DNA from 2 places in the Mesorhizobium sp. B2-3-11 genome. Region 2 is predicted to be linked to the other one. Evidence: riboswitches for the same ligand, from Rfam matches in the RefSeq annotation. Region 2 holds a riboswitch; the other holds the start of a gene.
The links. A riboswitch is a leader RNA that binds a small molecule or an ion and turns the genes downstream of it on or off. The one in region 2 is predicted to bind cobalamin.
Positions count from the first base shown of each region.

Region 1: it holds a riboswitch for cobalamin, as region 2 does, so the genes downstream of both, FJ960_RS18845 (DUF1636 family protein) here and FJ960_RS20240 (aromatic ring-hydroxylating dioxygenase subunit alpha) in region 2, are expected to answer to the same signal.

Region 1 is NZ_VFVS01000013.1:137,457-144,981, forward strand. It holds gene cobG (precorrin-3B synthase) at 1-536, opposite strand, end outside; gene cobN (cobaltochelatase subunit CobN) at 533-3,943, opposite strand; gene cobW (cobalamin biosynthesis protein CobW) at 3,962-4,999, opposite strand; gene FJ960_RS18845 (DUF1636 family protein) at 4,996-5,430, opposite strand; cobalamin riboswitch at 5,468-5,675, opposite strand; gene FJ960_RS18850 (winged helix-turn-helix domain-containing protein) at 5,705-6,904, opposite strand; gene FJ960_RS18855 (NADH-quinone oxidoreductase subunit A) at 7,240-7,525, shown strand, end outside.
Region 2 is NZ_VFVS01000015.1:80,531-88,055, reverse strand. It holds gene FJ960_RS20270 (carbohydrate ABC transporter permease) at 1-853, shown strand, start outside; gene FJ960_RS20265 (alpha-glucosidase) at 858-2,522, shown strand; gene ugpC (sn-glycerol-3-phosphate ABC transporter ATP-binding protein UgpC) at 2,552-3,664, shown strand; gene FJ960_RS20255 (DUF680 domain-containing protein) at 3,744-3,983, opposite strand; gene FJ960_RS20250 (DUF680 domain-containing protein) at 4,050-4,253, opposite strand; gene FJ960_RS20245 (DUF680 domain-containing protein) at 4,325-4,531, opposite strand; cobalamin riboswitch at 5,024-5,226, shown strand; gene FJ960_RS20240 (aromatic ring-hydroxylating dioxygenase subunit alpha) at 5,341-6,588, shown strand; gene FJ960_RS20235 (hybrid-cluster NAD(P)-dependent oxidoreductase) at 6,653-7,525, shown strand, end outside.

The sequences.
Region 1 (7,525 bases), on a different contig from region 2:
GCGAGTGGCTTGGCGGTCTGCCCATCACCCGCGACGGATACCCGCCACTGGATCCCCACATCGGTCCGCGTTGCAGCGAGCCGCACATCCGCCGTCACCGCATCCAGCGTCAGTTGCCCACCGCCGTCGACGACCACCGCAACCTTCGGCCCCAACCTTATTGCCAGCCCGGTTTCTTCAATGCCCATCCGAATGCGCTCAGCCATCGGCCTCGGATCGGCGATCTCCCGCGGGTCAATGCCGGCCAGCGGGCCGGTCTCGACCGGGACGCCGGTGCGCACCGCGATGCCCAGCGCATCGACCTCCGCTGCCAGCAACGCAGCGCTTTCCATTGACAGGCCGCGTATCTGCATGCTGCCGCGCGCCGTTACTTCCATGATGCCGTTGCCGTGCCGCAAGGCGGCTTCGGCCAGCTCGATCAAGAGCCTCGGCGATAGGCCTCCGGAGACCGGGTTGAGCCGCACCAGCAGGCCGTCGCCTGTCTGCATCGGCGCCGACAAAGCAGGGCAGGCGCCACGGCGCGAGAAGGCGTTCATGCCGCGACCCCGAGCGCGTTGGCCTCGGCAATCAGCGCGGCGAGATCGTCGTCGATGGAATTGCGCAAGGGATGCCAGAGGCCGCGCCGGCGTGCCGACAGGAAGCGCTCGGCGATGACTTTGGCGGCGGCGGGATTTTCGCGCAGAATGAAGGCGCGAACCTCGGCGTCACCGAGATAGGCATCATGCACGGCCTCGATCAACGCGCCTGAAATGGCATGGGTGGCCTCGGCGAAGCCGACCAGCCGGTCGACCGTCTCGGCGAATTCGGAGGCGCCGCGCGGACCGTGGCGCATCTGCCCTGATATGAAGCGGGCGTTGACGGCACGGGCACGCACCACGCGCGACACCGCTTCGCCAACCGATCGCGGTTTCGGCTTCTGCGGGTCCGTGGTGTCGAGCACGATGACGTCGGCGTTCCTGCCGAGTGTGGCCAAGGCGGCCGAAAAGCCGCCGATGAAGGCGACGTCGGCGGAACCTTCGAGAATGTCGCGGCCGGGGTCGTCGCCGGTGTGGACCAGAAGATCGGCTTCGGCGATGCGGCCTTCAAACGCTCCGGGTGCCGAGACCCCTTCGCCGCCGGCGCCGCCATAGGCATGCGAGGTGGCGTCGAGATAGGCGCGGCCGATTTCTTCGCGCGCCGCCCAGTCGCCGCTGGACAAAATCTCTTCGACGCCGGCGCCGTAAGTGCCGGGCGAGGTGCCGAAGATGCGCGGGCTGACCTTGCCGTCGGCGCGGGTCCTGGCGGCGAGCGGGTTTTCTGATTCGTCCTCGTCGCGCGCTGCAACGGCGTTGGCGGCGGCGTCGATCAGTGCGATCTGGGTCGGGAACATGTCGCGGAACAGGCCTGATATGCGCCAGGTGACGTCGACGCGCGGGCGGCCGAGCGTCGCCGGCGGCAACACTTCGATGCCGGTGATGCGGCCGGTCGCGGTATCCCATTGCGGCCGGCAGCCCATCAACGCAAGGCCCTGCGCGATCTCCTCACCGCCGGTGCGCAGCGAGGCCGAGCCCCAGAGGTCTGTCACCAGGGAGCGCGGCCAATCGCCATGCGATTGCATGTAGGCGCGCACCACTTCTTCCGCCGCCGCCTTGCCGAGATCATAGGCGGTCGGGGTCGGCATGGTGCGCGGGTCCGATGTGAACAGGTTGCGGCCGGTGGGCAAGACATCGGAGCGCCCGCGCGCGGGCGCGCCGGCCGGGCCCGCCTTGACGTGACGGCCATCGAGCGCGGCGAGCAGCGCGGCCTTCTCGGCTTCCGCGCTTTGCCGGCGCATGGGATCGGGCTCGTCGTCTGGGGCGCGACCATAGATATGCAGCCCGTCCTTGATGGCAAAATCCTTGAGATCGCAGAGCCAGGCATCGATGCGGCGCAGTGCTTCGTCGGGCGCGTCGGTCTCGGCGACGCCGGCTTCGGAGGCGAGGCCGGTCTTTTGCGCGGTTTCGACAATCAGTTTCGCCAGCCGGTCACGACGACGGCGGTCGAGGCCGTCGGCCTGGGCATATTCGTCGACCAGCCGTTCGAGCTTGTGCTGGTCCTCGTCCAGTCCGGCGCCTGTCAGCGGCGGCGGCAGATGACCAAGCGTGACCGCGGCAATGCGCCGTTTGGCCTGTGCCGCTTCGCCGGGGTTGGAGACGATGAAGGGATAGATGACGGGCAGGGAGCCGGTGACGATCTCGGGGAAGCAGGCTTGCGAAAGCGCGACGGTCTTGCCGGGCAGCCATTCCAGCGTGCCGTGGGCGCCGACATGGATGAGAGCGTGGACGCCGAGCGATTCGCGCAGCCACAGGCCGAACGCGATCAAAGCGTGGCGCGGAGGCAGCGTCGGATCGTGGTAGTCGGCGCGGCGGTCCGCGGAACGGCCACGGTCAGGGGCGAGTGCGACGGTGATGTTGCCGAAATGCGCGGCGCGGAAGGCGAAGTGCTTTTTGCCTGATAGCGAAGGCCTTCGCGAGGCGCCCCCCTCTGTCCTGCCGGAGGGGGGCGCCTCGCGAAGACCTGTCTCATCTTCCGCTCTGCCCCAAGCAGCCTCTACCGCAGCAATTGCCGTTGCCAGCAACTCTGTCGAAAAGGAGTGATAGTCGTCCAGCCTCAGCCCACAGTCGCCGCGCTCCAGCAAATCCAGCAATTCACGCGGCGTTTGCGGTATCGCGTCAACGGCATAGCCCTGTTCGCTCAAGTCCCGCAGCATGGCGATCACGCTGGACGGCACATCCAGCCCGACCGCATAGCCGGTGCGGCCGGGAGCACTGGGATAATCGGGAATGAGGATCGCCAGCTTGCGTTCGGCGCGCGGGGTCTGCTGCAAACGGATGAAGGCCGCTACGCGGCTAGCCACTTGCTCAACACGATCCAGTTCCGGCCGGTTGGCCAAGGCGCGGTGGCCCAGCGCCGCGTCGACATCGCTCTCGCCCTTGAAAGAGATGGCACCGGCAAGGATGCGGCCGTCGAGTTCGGGCAGCACGACATGCATGGCAAGGTCGGCGGGCGCCAGTCCGCGCTGATTGTTTTCCCACACGTCGCGGCGCGTGGTGGCGACGATGACCTGGAAGACAGGCACGCCGGCGCGGTCGAACAGGGTTTCCACGCCGGGCTCGGCGCCAGAAGCGAAAGCGGTCGCGGTGATGATGGCGGCGGGTTTCAGCGATGCGATGGTATTTTCGACGAACGCCAGGGACACCGGATCCTTGAGACTGGAAACGAAGATCGGGACCGGTGCCAGTCCCTGGGAGTGTAAAGCCTCGGCCAGCGCATCGATCGGGGCGACATCGGCTGCAAGCAGCATCGATCGGTAGAAGAGAATCGGGATGATGGGAGTGCTGGCATTTGAAAGGTCCGGCTGTTCTGCGACCCCCAATCCAGATTGATAGTAACCAGCTTTCGGCACGCTGACCGGACTGGCGACGGGCATATCTTGTCCAGCCAGGCCTGCCAGCCTGTGCACCAGGGTGCTCATATTGGCCGGGCCGCCCTCGCGGAAATAGCCGAGCAGGCCGTCGAGTTCGGCGCGCGGCAGCGTCGAGGCTTCGATCAGCCTGAGATCCTCGTCATGGCTTTCACCCGGAAGCAGCGCCAGTCTTATGTCGCGCTCGCGGGCGATTGCCGCGAGCTGGTCGCAGCCATAGCGCCACCAGTCGTAGCCGCCGAGGATGCGCACCATGATGACCTTGGCATGGCGGGCGACGCTGTCGATCCAGAGATCGACGGACATGGGATGGCGCAGGTCGCGCAGTGCGGCGAGCCGCATCGACGGCAGGCGATCGGCGTCGGCCTTCCATGCCGCCGCCAGTCCGGCGAGATCGCTGTCGGTGAAGGACAAGGCCACGATATCCGCCGGCGCCTGCCGGAGATCGACAGGCTCGGCGAGGTCGTCGAGCGAGGCGGAGGTCGTGGTGAGGATGTGCATCGCGGCCCGTGCCTGAAATCAGCCGGCGAGGATACGTTCGATCGCCGGACGGTTCAGCCCCTTGAGGCCGATGACGACGAGGCGCGAGCGGCGGTTGTCCCCGGCGGTCCAGGCCCGGTCGTAGTAATGATTGACGCGCGGGCCGACGGCCTGCAGCAGGAGCCGCATCGGCTTGCCGCCGACCTCGACAAAGCCTTTCACGCGCAGCACGTTCTCCTGTTCGGCGGCCGCGGCGACGCGCTTTGCCAGTTCGTCGGGATTGGAGATCGAGGGAATGTCGACGATGAACGTGTCGAAGTCGTCATGCTCATGGTCGAATGCGCCGTCATGGTGGGACTTGCGGTTCTCGATGTCGTCCTCGACGGCGAGACCGAGCCCGAGCAGCACCGAGGGATCGACCTTGCCATGAGACGTCGGCACGATCTTCACGGCGCGGGCGGAGTGTTCGTTGATGATGGCGTTGGCGCGGGCCGAGCCGGCGGCATCCATCAAGTCGCTCTTCGACAGGATGATCAGGTCGGCGCAGGCGATCTGGTCCTCGAACACTTCCTCGACCGGGTCGTCATGGTCGAGGCTCTCATCCTGCGCGCGCTGCGCCTGCAGGGCGTCCATGTCGTTGGCGACGCGGCCTTCGGCAAGTGCGGGACCGTCGACCACGGCGATGACGCCGTCGACGGTCACCCGGCTCTTCACTGTCGGCCACTGGAAAGCCTGGACCAGCGGCTTGGGCAAAGCGAGGCCCGAGGTTTCGATCAGGATATGGTCGACCTTCGGCGTCAGCGACAGGATCTGGTCGAGCGCCGGCACGAAATCGTCGGCGACGGTGCAGCAGATGCAGCCATTGGCCAACTCGACGATGTTTTCCTCTGGGCAGGTGTCGATGCCACAGCCTTTCAGGATTTCGCCGTCGATGCCGATGTCACCGAATTCGTTGACAATGATCGCGATACGCTTGCCGCCGGCGTTTTCCAGGAGATGGCGGACCAGGGTCGTCTTGCCGGCGCCGAGGAAGCCGGTGACGACGGTGCAGGGAACGCGGGAAACGGATGCGGTCATATCAAGTCTTTCAGCATGTCGAGGGGAGGGATGCGGGCCACGAGGCCGCGCTTGAGGCTATCGGGCCGGCCCCGCCAGGGAATGAGGCCGTCGCTGGTGGTGGCGAAGAGTTTCGCGCCAGTGACGAGATCGGCGCCGCTGGTCGTGGTCAGATCGCCGAATACATAGCTCCAGCAGCCGTCACGCAGGATCGCGGCGCTCAGTCGACGTTTGCAATTGCCGAGGCATTCGACGGTGCGGATGCGGATGTTGTCGCCCGAGGCGGCTTGGCGCGTATCTTCGGCCAAAAGTTCGCCGGCCCGGGGACGGGCGTCGGAGCCGCTCTCGTCGCGACAGGAGGCGCAGACGATGACAGTGATGCCGGCCAGGGAATCATCCTCGCCGGACGAAATGTCCATTGTTTCAGCCGAAAAACTGCTGTCGCGATCCAAATCAGGCTCCTTGCCCGGAAAACCCGCCGGGCGATCGGATACTTGCATTCCAGACGGCAGGTCTCCTGGCTCGCGGGTCATCGCCTTGGGTAGCCGCCTTCCCGGGACAATCCCAGTGGCTTTCGGCCTTGGCTCTTCGCTCACAGTTGCGGGGACAGCCGCGGATTTGGGATTTTCAATCCCGCACCGCATTCCCTCTTGGCTCCTCCCTTTGCCGAGAGGAGACCGTCTGGATCCGATTTAGGCTCTTGCGGGCAGCGGTGTCAACGCGAGCTTACGACACCGCGATGTCGGACAGCGCCGGGCCCAGGTCGCCGGCAGGCGTCACTTCGATGCGTTCGAGGCCAAGCCAGCCCTGCATCTGCTTCAATTCCTCGAAGAGCTGAGCGGCGGTATCGGGCGGTGCGCCGGGCTCGGCGTAAGCAGCATGGGCACGCAGGACACTTGCCGGCCGGTCTGCCTTGAGGTCGACGCGCGCCACGATCCTGTCGCCGAGCAGGAAGGGCAGGACATAATAGCCGTATTGGCGCTTGTCGGCCGGCGTGTAGATCTCGATCCGGTAGTGAAAACTGAACAGCCGCTCTGAGCGCGAGCGCTCGAAGACAACGGGATCGAACGGCGCCAGCAGGGCGCGGGCCTCGATCTTGCGTGGCAATCGCGCGTCCCTATAGAGGTAAGCCGGCTTGTCCCAGCCCTCGACGCGGACCGGCAGCAACTCGCCGAGTTCGACCAGTTCCTCCAGCCGGCCTTTCATGTCGGCGGGGGAGAGTCGAAAATAGTCGCGCAGGTCGCCTGATGTCGCGATGCCGTGGGCGCGGGCGGAGATGCGCAGCAATTCACGATGCGCGTCCTCGGCGGCCGGTACTGGCAGGTCGAGAATCGCCTGCGGCAGCACGCGCTCCGGCAGGTCGTAGAAGCGCTCGAAGCCGCGCCGGTGCGCCGTGGTGATGCGCCCGGCCCAGAACAGCCATTCGAAGGCATGCTTGGCGTGGCTCCAGCCCCACCAGCCGCCGGAGCCTTTCTGGCCCTCCAGCGCAGAAGCGGCGACCGGGCCGCGCTGGACGACCTCGCGGTAGATCTCTTCTATGTAGGCGGCGTGCTCGCGGCCCCATTTGGCCAGCCCCAGATACATTTCATCGCCTTGCTCGGCGCGCTGCATGCGCCAGCGCATCAGCGGGTAGGTCTCGATCGGCAGGAACGAGGCCTCATGCGCCCAGTATTCGAAGACCGTGCGCTTGCGGGTCACGGCGGCGTTGTCGAGCAAAGCGAGGGGATAGGGGCCAAGACGCGAATAGAGCGGCATGTAGTGGGCGCGAACCACCGCACTGACGGAATCGATCTGCAGCAGGCCGGTGCGGGACAGAACGCGGGCGAAGTGGCGGCGGTCGGGCGTGCCGGCGGGGCGGGGATCGAGAAACCCTTGAGCGGCGAGCGCGATGCGCCGGGCGGCGGCAAGCGAGATCTTTTCCTTCATGCGGATGCGTCCCTGATGGACCTGTCTGGCGTCGTTGCGAGGCGTGATTCCAGCCAATGCTAGCAGGGTTTTGGCGGCAACCCTGTCAGGAGAGAAAAGTGGAGTAAATGGCGAAGGAAATCAAACAGGAGCGTATGGGACCAGTTTCTCCCGGATTGCCGTCCAGCTCGGTGTTTTGAACAAGGTTTGACTTGCTTCACTGGAAGTGCTGCGCTAACCCTCGCCGCGTTGCAGCATAGGCTCCTTAAAACGGTTCAGCGGTTAAACTGTCACGCTTCCGCATTAAGGTCCGGTGCTGTAATCAACGTGGATTGGCGCCAACGGAAAGCCGCTGCATGAACGCACTCCTCAGTTCGTACCTGCCCATCGTCCTGTTTATCGGCGTGGCGCTGGTGGTCGGTCTGGCGCTGCTGGCTGCGCCCTTCCTGGTAGCCTACCGCAACCCGGATCCCGAGAAGCTGTCCGCCTATGAATGCGGATTCAACTCGTTCGACGATGCCCGCATGAAATTCGACATCCGCTTCTATCTGGTGTCGATCCTGTTCATCATCTTCGACCTGGAAGTAGCCTTCCTCTTCCCCTGGGCGGTGTCCTTCTCGAAGATTGGCATGCTCGGTTTCT
Region 2 (7,525 bases):
ACCGACGCAGTATCCTGCCGGCACATCAGCCGATCTCGGTGACGGCGTGACCCTGCAACTCAACGCCGACGGCAGCTTCGTCATGGCCTCGCCAAAGGCGTTCGAAGGCGACCGGGGCCAGCGCGTCTACTACGCTTCGTCGGCGCCGCCGAAATTCACCACCGACAATTATCAGACCGTGCTGTTTTCCGAAGGCATCGGCCGCTCCTTCATGAATTCGCTGACGGTCACCATCCCGGCAACCGTCATCCCGATCCTGATCGCGGCCTTCGCGGCTTACGCACTGGCCTGGATGCGCTTTCCAGGCCGCGCGCTCTTGATCGCTGTCGTCATCGGCCTGCTGGTGGTGCCGCTGCAGATGTCGCTTATCCCGCTCCTGAAGCTCTACAACGGCGTCGGGACGTTCTTCGGCGTGCCGTCCAAGACCTATCTCGGCATCTGGCTGGCGCATACCGGTTTCGGCCTGCCCTTCGCCATCTATCTGCTTCGAAGCTACATTGCCGGCCTGCCGCGCGAGATCATGGAATCGGCGCGCATCGACGGCGCCAGCGATTTCGAGATCTTCGTCAAGATCGTGCTGCCGCTGTCCTTCCCGGTGCTTGCCTCCTTCGCCATCTTCCAATTCCTGTGGGTATGGAACGATCTCCTGGTGGCAATGGTTTTCCTCGGAACGGCGCCCGACCAGATCGTGCTGACGGCCAAGCTCAATGCGCTGCTCGGCTCGCGTGGCGGCAACTGGGAGATCCTGACGACATCGGCCTTCATCACCATCATCGTGCCGCTGATCGTCTTTTTCTCGCTGCAGCGTTATTTCGTCCGCGGGCTGCTGGCCGGCTCGGTGAAAGGAGGTTGAGACAATGCACTCGGCTTTGAAGGCGACTTCGAAACCAGATCCCGCCATTGATCGCGACTGGTGGCGGGGCGCGGTGATCTACCAGATCTATCCGCGCAGCTATCAGGACTCCAACGGCGACGGCATCGGTGACCTCAAGGGCATCATCGGCAGGCTGCCCTACATTGCGGCCCTTGGCGCGGATGCCATCTGGATCTCGCCTTTCTTCAAATCGCCAATGAAGGATTTCGGCTACGACGTCTCGGATTATTGTGACGTCGACCCGATGTTCGGCACGCTGGCCGACTTCGACGCGCTGACGGCGGAGGCGCACCGGCTGGGTCTCAAGGTGATGATCGACGAGGTGCTGTCGCATACCGCCGATATCCATCCCTGGTTCATGGAAAGTCGCTCGAGCCGCACCAATCCGAAGGCCGACTGGTATGTCTGGGCCGACGCAAGGCCCGACGGCACGCCGCCCAATAACTGGCTGTCGATCTTCGGCGGCTCGGCGTGGCAATGGGACACCAGCCGCCAGCAATATTACCTGCACAATTTCCTGGCCGAGCAGCCCGACCTGAACTTCCATAGCCGCCAAGTCCAGGACGCGCTGCTCGACGTCACCCGTTTCTGGCTGGAGCGCGGCGTCGACGGCTTCCGTCTCGATACCATCAATTTCTACTTCCACAGCCAGGGGCTGGAAAACAATCCGCCGCTGCCGCCGGAAGACCGCAACGACCAGACCGCGCCGGCGGTCAACCCCTACAACTACCAGGATCATATCTACGACAAGAGCCGGCCGGAGAACCTCGCTTTCCTCGAGCGCTTCAGGGCGCTGCTCGACGAGTATCCGGCGACCGCCGCGGTCGGCGAAGTCGGCGATTCGCAGCGCGGGCTGGACGTGGTCGCCGCCTACACCGCCGGCGGCAAGCGCGTGCATATGTGCTATTCCTTCGACTTCCTGGCGCCGGAAAAGATCAGCGCCGCCAAGGTGCGCTCGGTGCTGGAAGCCTTTGGCAGGGTCGCCAGCGACGGCTGGTCGTGCTGGGCGTTTTCCAACCATGACGTGATGCGCCCGGCCTCGCGCTGGGCCGCCGACGAAGCCGACCCGTCCGCCTATCTTAAGGTCATCTCGGCATTGCTGATGTCGCTGCGCGGCTCGGTCTGCATCTACCAGGGCGAAGAACTCGGGCTCGGCGAGGCCGACCTGCGCTTCGAGGATCTGCAGGACCCCTACGGCATCCGCTTCTGGCCGGAATTCAAGGGCCGCGACGGCTGCCGCACGCCCATGGTGTGGGATGGCGGCGCCAGGAATGGCGGCTTCTCCCCGGCAAAACCCTGGCTGCCGGTGCCGGCCAAGCATCTGTCACAGGCGGTCAACGTGCAGCAAGGCGACGAGACCTCCCTGCTTGAGCATTACCGGCGCTTTCTCGCCTTCCGCCGCGCCCATCCGGCGCTGGCAAAGGGCGACATCACCTTCATCGAAAGCGAGGGCGACACCGTCGCCTTCACCCGCCGGGCGGGCAATGAGGAGGTCGTCTGCGTTTTCAATCTGGGCGCCAGGCCGACGAAGGTTGACCTCGGCAACCGAACCCTGCAACCTTTGGTGGGACACGGGTTTTCCGGGCAGGCGAGCACCGGTTCGGTCGAACTCGGCGGTTACGACGCCTGGTTCGGACGCATAGGCTGAAACATCCGAGGAATCACTGGAGGAAATCAATGGCCGATGTCAATTTGAGACAAGTGAAGAAGTCCTACGGCAATCTCAACATTCTCCACGGCATCGACCTCGACATCAAATCGGGCGAATTCATCGTCTTCGTCGGCCCGTCGGGCTGCGGCAAGTCCACCTTGCTGCGCTCGATCGCCGGGCTTGAGGAAATCACCTCGGGTGAACTCAGGATCGACGGTCAGGTGGTCAACGACGTGCCGCCGTCGAAGCGCGGCATCGCCATGGTGTTCCAGTCCTATGCGCTCTATCCGCACATGACCGTCTACGACAACATGGCCTTCTCGATGAAGATCGGCAAGGAAAGCAAGGCCGAGATTGACAAGCGGGTACGGCAGGCGGCCGAGATCCTGCAGTTGACTAAATATCTCGACCGCCTGCCCAAGGCGATGTCAGGCGGCCAGCGCCAGCGTGTCGCCATCGGCCGAGCCATCGTGCGCAATCCGAAAGTGTTCCTGTTCGACGAACCGCTGTCGAACCTTGACGCGGCGCTGCGCGTCGCCACGCGCATCGAGATCGCCAAGCTCAAGGAATCGATGCCCAACACGACTATGATCTATGTCACGCACGACCAGGTCGAGGCGATGACGCTGGCCGACCGCATCGTCGTGCTGAAGGATGGCCACATCGAGCAGGTCGGCACGCCGATGGAGCTCTACAAGAACCCCGGCAACCTCTTCGTCGCCCAGTTCATCGGCTCACCGGCCATGAATATCCTGCCGGCGACGGTCGACAAGACGGGCAATCCGACCATCGTCAGTCATGTCGGCGGCCGCAAGGCGACGGTACCGATCGCGACGCCTGCTTCGGCAAAGGGAGCGGCGGTCAGCTTCGGCGTGCGGCCGGAAGATCTCGCGATCGCCAGTGGTAGCGATTATCTGTTCGAGGGGACGGTCGATTATCTCGAGCAGCTCGGTGAGGTTCAGCTGGTCTATATCGACATCGGCCGTGCCGACCTGCCGCTGGTGACCAAGTTGCCGGGCAATGTCGAGGTCAAGCGCGGCTCGACGCTGCGGCTGACCGCCAATGCCGGAGATCTTCATATCTTCGATGCGAATGGACGGTCGTTCGCCCTGCAGGAAGCGGAAGCAAAAGCCGCCTGAGACTACAAGCTGTCTCGACAACGCAAAAAGAGAGCGGCGGGCAAGCCCGCCGCTCTCTTTTGTATATTACCACGGCTGGTTAGTTGTTGCCGAAGAGGTTGCGGTCTGCGCCCTGAGGGGCGGACTTCTGTACGTCGCCCGACGAATTGAGCAGCTTGTAGACGGGCGATTCGCTCTTGCGGATCGAGCCCGTATGCGAGGTGTCGACGTTGACGGTCGCCAGCTTGTTGATGTCGGTGCCGCCAACGTTGTCGTTGCCGGCATAGGCGCTGCCAGCGGCAATCAGAAGAGCGGCGGCGGTAAGAACAATCTTTTTCATTTCGGTACTCCGATTTTTTCGAATTCAAGGGGCGGGCTGAGCGCGCCGTCCTTGCTTGAAGAGATGTTAGTTGTTGCCGAACAGGTTGCGATCGGCGCCGTGCTGGACGGGCTCCTGGCTGGCAGGAGCCGACTTGTCGACCGACGCGGTGTACGAGTTGTCCACCGCGGCGGCAGGCTGGTTGGCACCGTTGGAGCCATAGTTGTCGCTGGCAAAAGCGCTGCCGGAAATGGCCAGAACGGCGGCGGCGGCAATAAGGATCTTGTTCATTTTAGACACTCCTGAATTTCTTGAATTCTACCGGATCGGCGGGCAAGCCCGCCGTCCGTGGGGACAGGCCGTTAGCGGCCGAAGAGGTTGCGATCGCTGCCCTGAGCAGGCGTTTGAGCACCCGGCTCCGACGTCTTGGTGGAGGTGGAAGCGGTGTACGAGCTGTCCACCGCGGCAGCAGGCTGGTTGGCGCCGTTCGAACCGTAATTGTCGCTACCAGCGAAGGCGCTGCCGGAAACAGCCAGAAGGGCGGCGGCAGTGAGAATGATCTTTTTCATTTTGGTACTCCAGTATTTTTCCGTCCATCTAGCGGCGTGTCTTGGGATTAAATCGCGTCGTTCGGACAGCCCCGATGTGGGAGAGCACCCTTGCCGTTTCCAATCACGAAGTTGTTCAGCGTGGACCATGACTCCACCACTTGAAATTGTACCAGCGCTTTCCGCATCTCTTATTTTCTCTTGTGATATCAGCTGGTTACCTTGAAACAGCATCCTGATCACCAACTGTGTCGGAGGCTCGGCGTTCACAGCATCTTGCACGCACCGTCAACAGAAACGAACCGTTCGGTTCGATTTTAGACTCCTCTAATAGTCACTTTTTGAAACTGTTAACCTATTTGCTGCCGGCAAAGGGGTCGAAGACGGTGCCGGCGCGGCTTGGCGGCAGAAGGCGATTCCAACGGCTACAAGCCTGTCATGACGATCCAGCATGCGTGTCGCGCCGCATGGATGCGATGTCGCTTTCGTGCCGATGTCGCAAAGCCTGTCGTGATTAGATCAGGCATCTCAGGTGCCGCTGCGTGACGACGGAGCGGAGAATTGGGAAGCCGGTCAGATTCCGGCGCTGCCCCCGCAACGGTGGTGGAGTTCAAGTCGCAACGGGAGACCACTGGGCTAAAGCCTGGGAAGGTGTCGCGATGGTCCGCAAGGACAACTCCAGAGCCCGGAAACCAGCCCGAGATCGCTAGAACTCGACTGATCGCGGTGGGCGGTCAAGAGGCGGATGGTGTTTGTCCGGCTTTTCGCCGATCTGCGCCCAGTCCTTCCTCAATCACCACCAGTTCAGTCCTTGAAACTGAGGACAGGACATGGACGCGCGCAACGACATGCTGAGGCTCTTGAGCAGCCGCAGACAAGACTTTTCGCTGGAACAGCCTTTTTACACCGACCCGGACTACTTCAAGCTGGACATGGAGTTGATCTGGTATCGCGACTGGCTGTTCATCGGCCATGATTGCGAATTGCCCAAGCCGGGCAGCTTCATCACCGTGCAGATCGGCGATTATCCGGTCGTGCTGGTGCGCGATCAGCAGGGCAAGATCAACGCCTTCCACAATTCCTGCCGCCATCGCGGCAGCCGCGTCTGCAATTCCGACAAGGGCACGGCCGCCAAGCTGGTCTGTCCCTATCACCAATGGACCTACGAGCTCGACGGCCGGCTGCTGTTCGCCCGCCAGATGGCCGATGGGTTCGACAAGAGCCAGTTCGGGCTGAAGCCGGTCGCCTGCGAAAGCGTCGCCGGCTATGTCTTCATCTGCCTGGCCAAGGAGCCAGCCGACTTCGCGCCGATGCGGGTGATGATCGAGCCCTACCTTTTGCCGCACCGGCTGTGTGAGGCAAAAGTCGCCTTCGAGAGCACCATCATCGAGAAGGGCAACTGGAAGCTGGTCTGGGAAAACAACCGCGAATGCTATCATTGCGCCGGCAATCATCCCGAACTCTGCAAGACCTTCCCGGAAGCACCGACGGTGACCGGCGTGCAAGGCGCCGACAGCGATCCGGAGATGCTGGCGCACTGGGCGAAATGCGAAGCGGCCGGCCTGCCGAGCAAGTTCCGCATCGATCCGGCCGGCCAGTATCGCGCGACCCGCGCACCGCTGCTGCGCGATGCCGTCAGCTATACGATGACGGGAAAGCGCGCGGTCGAGAGGAACCTTTCCGACAGCGTTTCAACCAACCGCATCGGTTCGTTGCTGCTTTACCACTATCCGACGACCTGGAACCACATCCTGGGCGACCACGCCGTCACCTTCCGGGTGCTGCCGATCAGCGCCACGGAAACGGCGGTGACGACCAAATGGCTGGTGCATAAGGATGCGGTCGAGGGCGTCGATTACGATCTCGCAGAACTCACCCATGTCTGGACCGAGACCAACGACCAGGATCGCCGCATCGTCGAGGAAAACGCCTTCGGCATCCTGTCGCCGGCCTACGAGCCAGGCCCCTATTCGGAGCTGCATGAGGGCGGCGTGATCCAGTTCGTCGAGTGGTACGCGTCCTTCATCGGGCCACGGCTTGCCGAAGGCGGCCGGCCGGCCCTGCGCAGCGTTGCCTAGGCATATCGCTAAAGACGGCGGTTTTGGGCATGCGCAGAACAAAAGGGACAAGAGGATGAATGCGATGACGGACCTCGGCCTCTATCGCCATCTCGACCAGATGGCGCCCTGGAACGACAGGCTGCAGGTGCTGGAAGTGACCGGCGTCACCGACGAGGCGCCCGACGTGAAGACCTTCACCTTCCGCTCCGACAACCAGACCTGGTTCCGCTACAAGCCGGGCCAGTTCGTGGCGCTGGAATTGCCGACACCGGACGGGCCGCTGATGCGCACCTATACGCTGTCATCGTCACCGTCGCGGCCATTCTCGATCGCGGTGACGGTGAAGGCGCAGGTGGGCAGCATTGGCACACGCTGGATGTTCGATCACCTGGCACCCGGCTCGCACGTCAAGGCCTATGGACCAGGCGGCGACTTTTCACTGCACAGCCATCCGGCGGCGAAATATCTGTTCATCTCGGCCGGTTCCGGCGTGACGCCGATGATGTCGATGCTGCGCTGGCTGAACGACTGCGCGCCATGGACCGATGTCGGCTTCGTCAACTGCGCGCGGCGCCCGGAAGAGATCATCTTCCGCAAGGAGCTGGAGCTGCTCGGCGGCCACATGCCGGGCCTGTCGCTCGGCTTCATGATCGAGGAACGGTCGAGCCGCGAGGGCTGGTATGGCCATATGGGCCGCATCGACGCTATCCGGCTGCCACTGCTGGCGCCCGATTTCCGCGAACGCGAAATCTTCTGCTGCGGCCCCGATCCCTTCATGCGCGCCGTGCGCGGCATGCTCGAAGCCGCCGGCTTCGACATGGCAAAGTACCATCAGGAGAGCTTTGCCGCGCCGACCGTTGAGGAAATCCCGGCGCCATTCGCGGCGCCGGCGCAGGACGGTGTGGCTGTCCCCGTCGAAGCCGCAACGCCGATCCGCTTCGCGCTTTCGGACGTC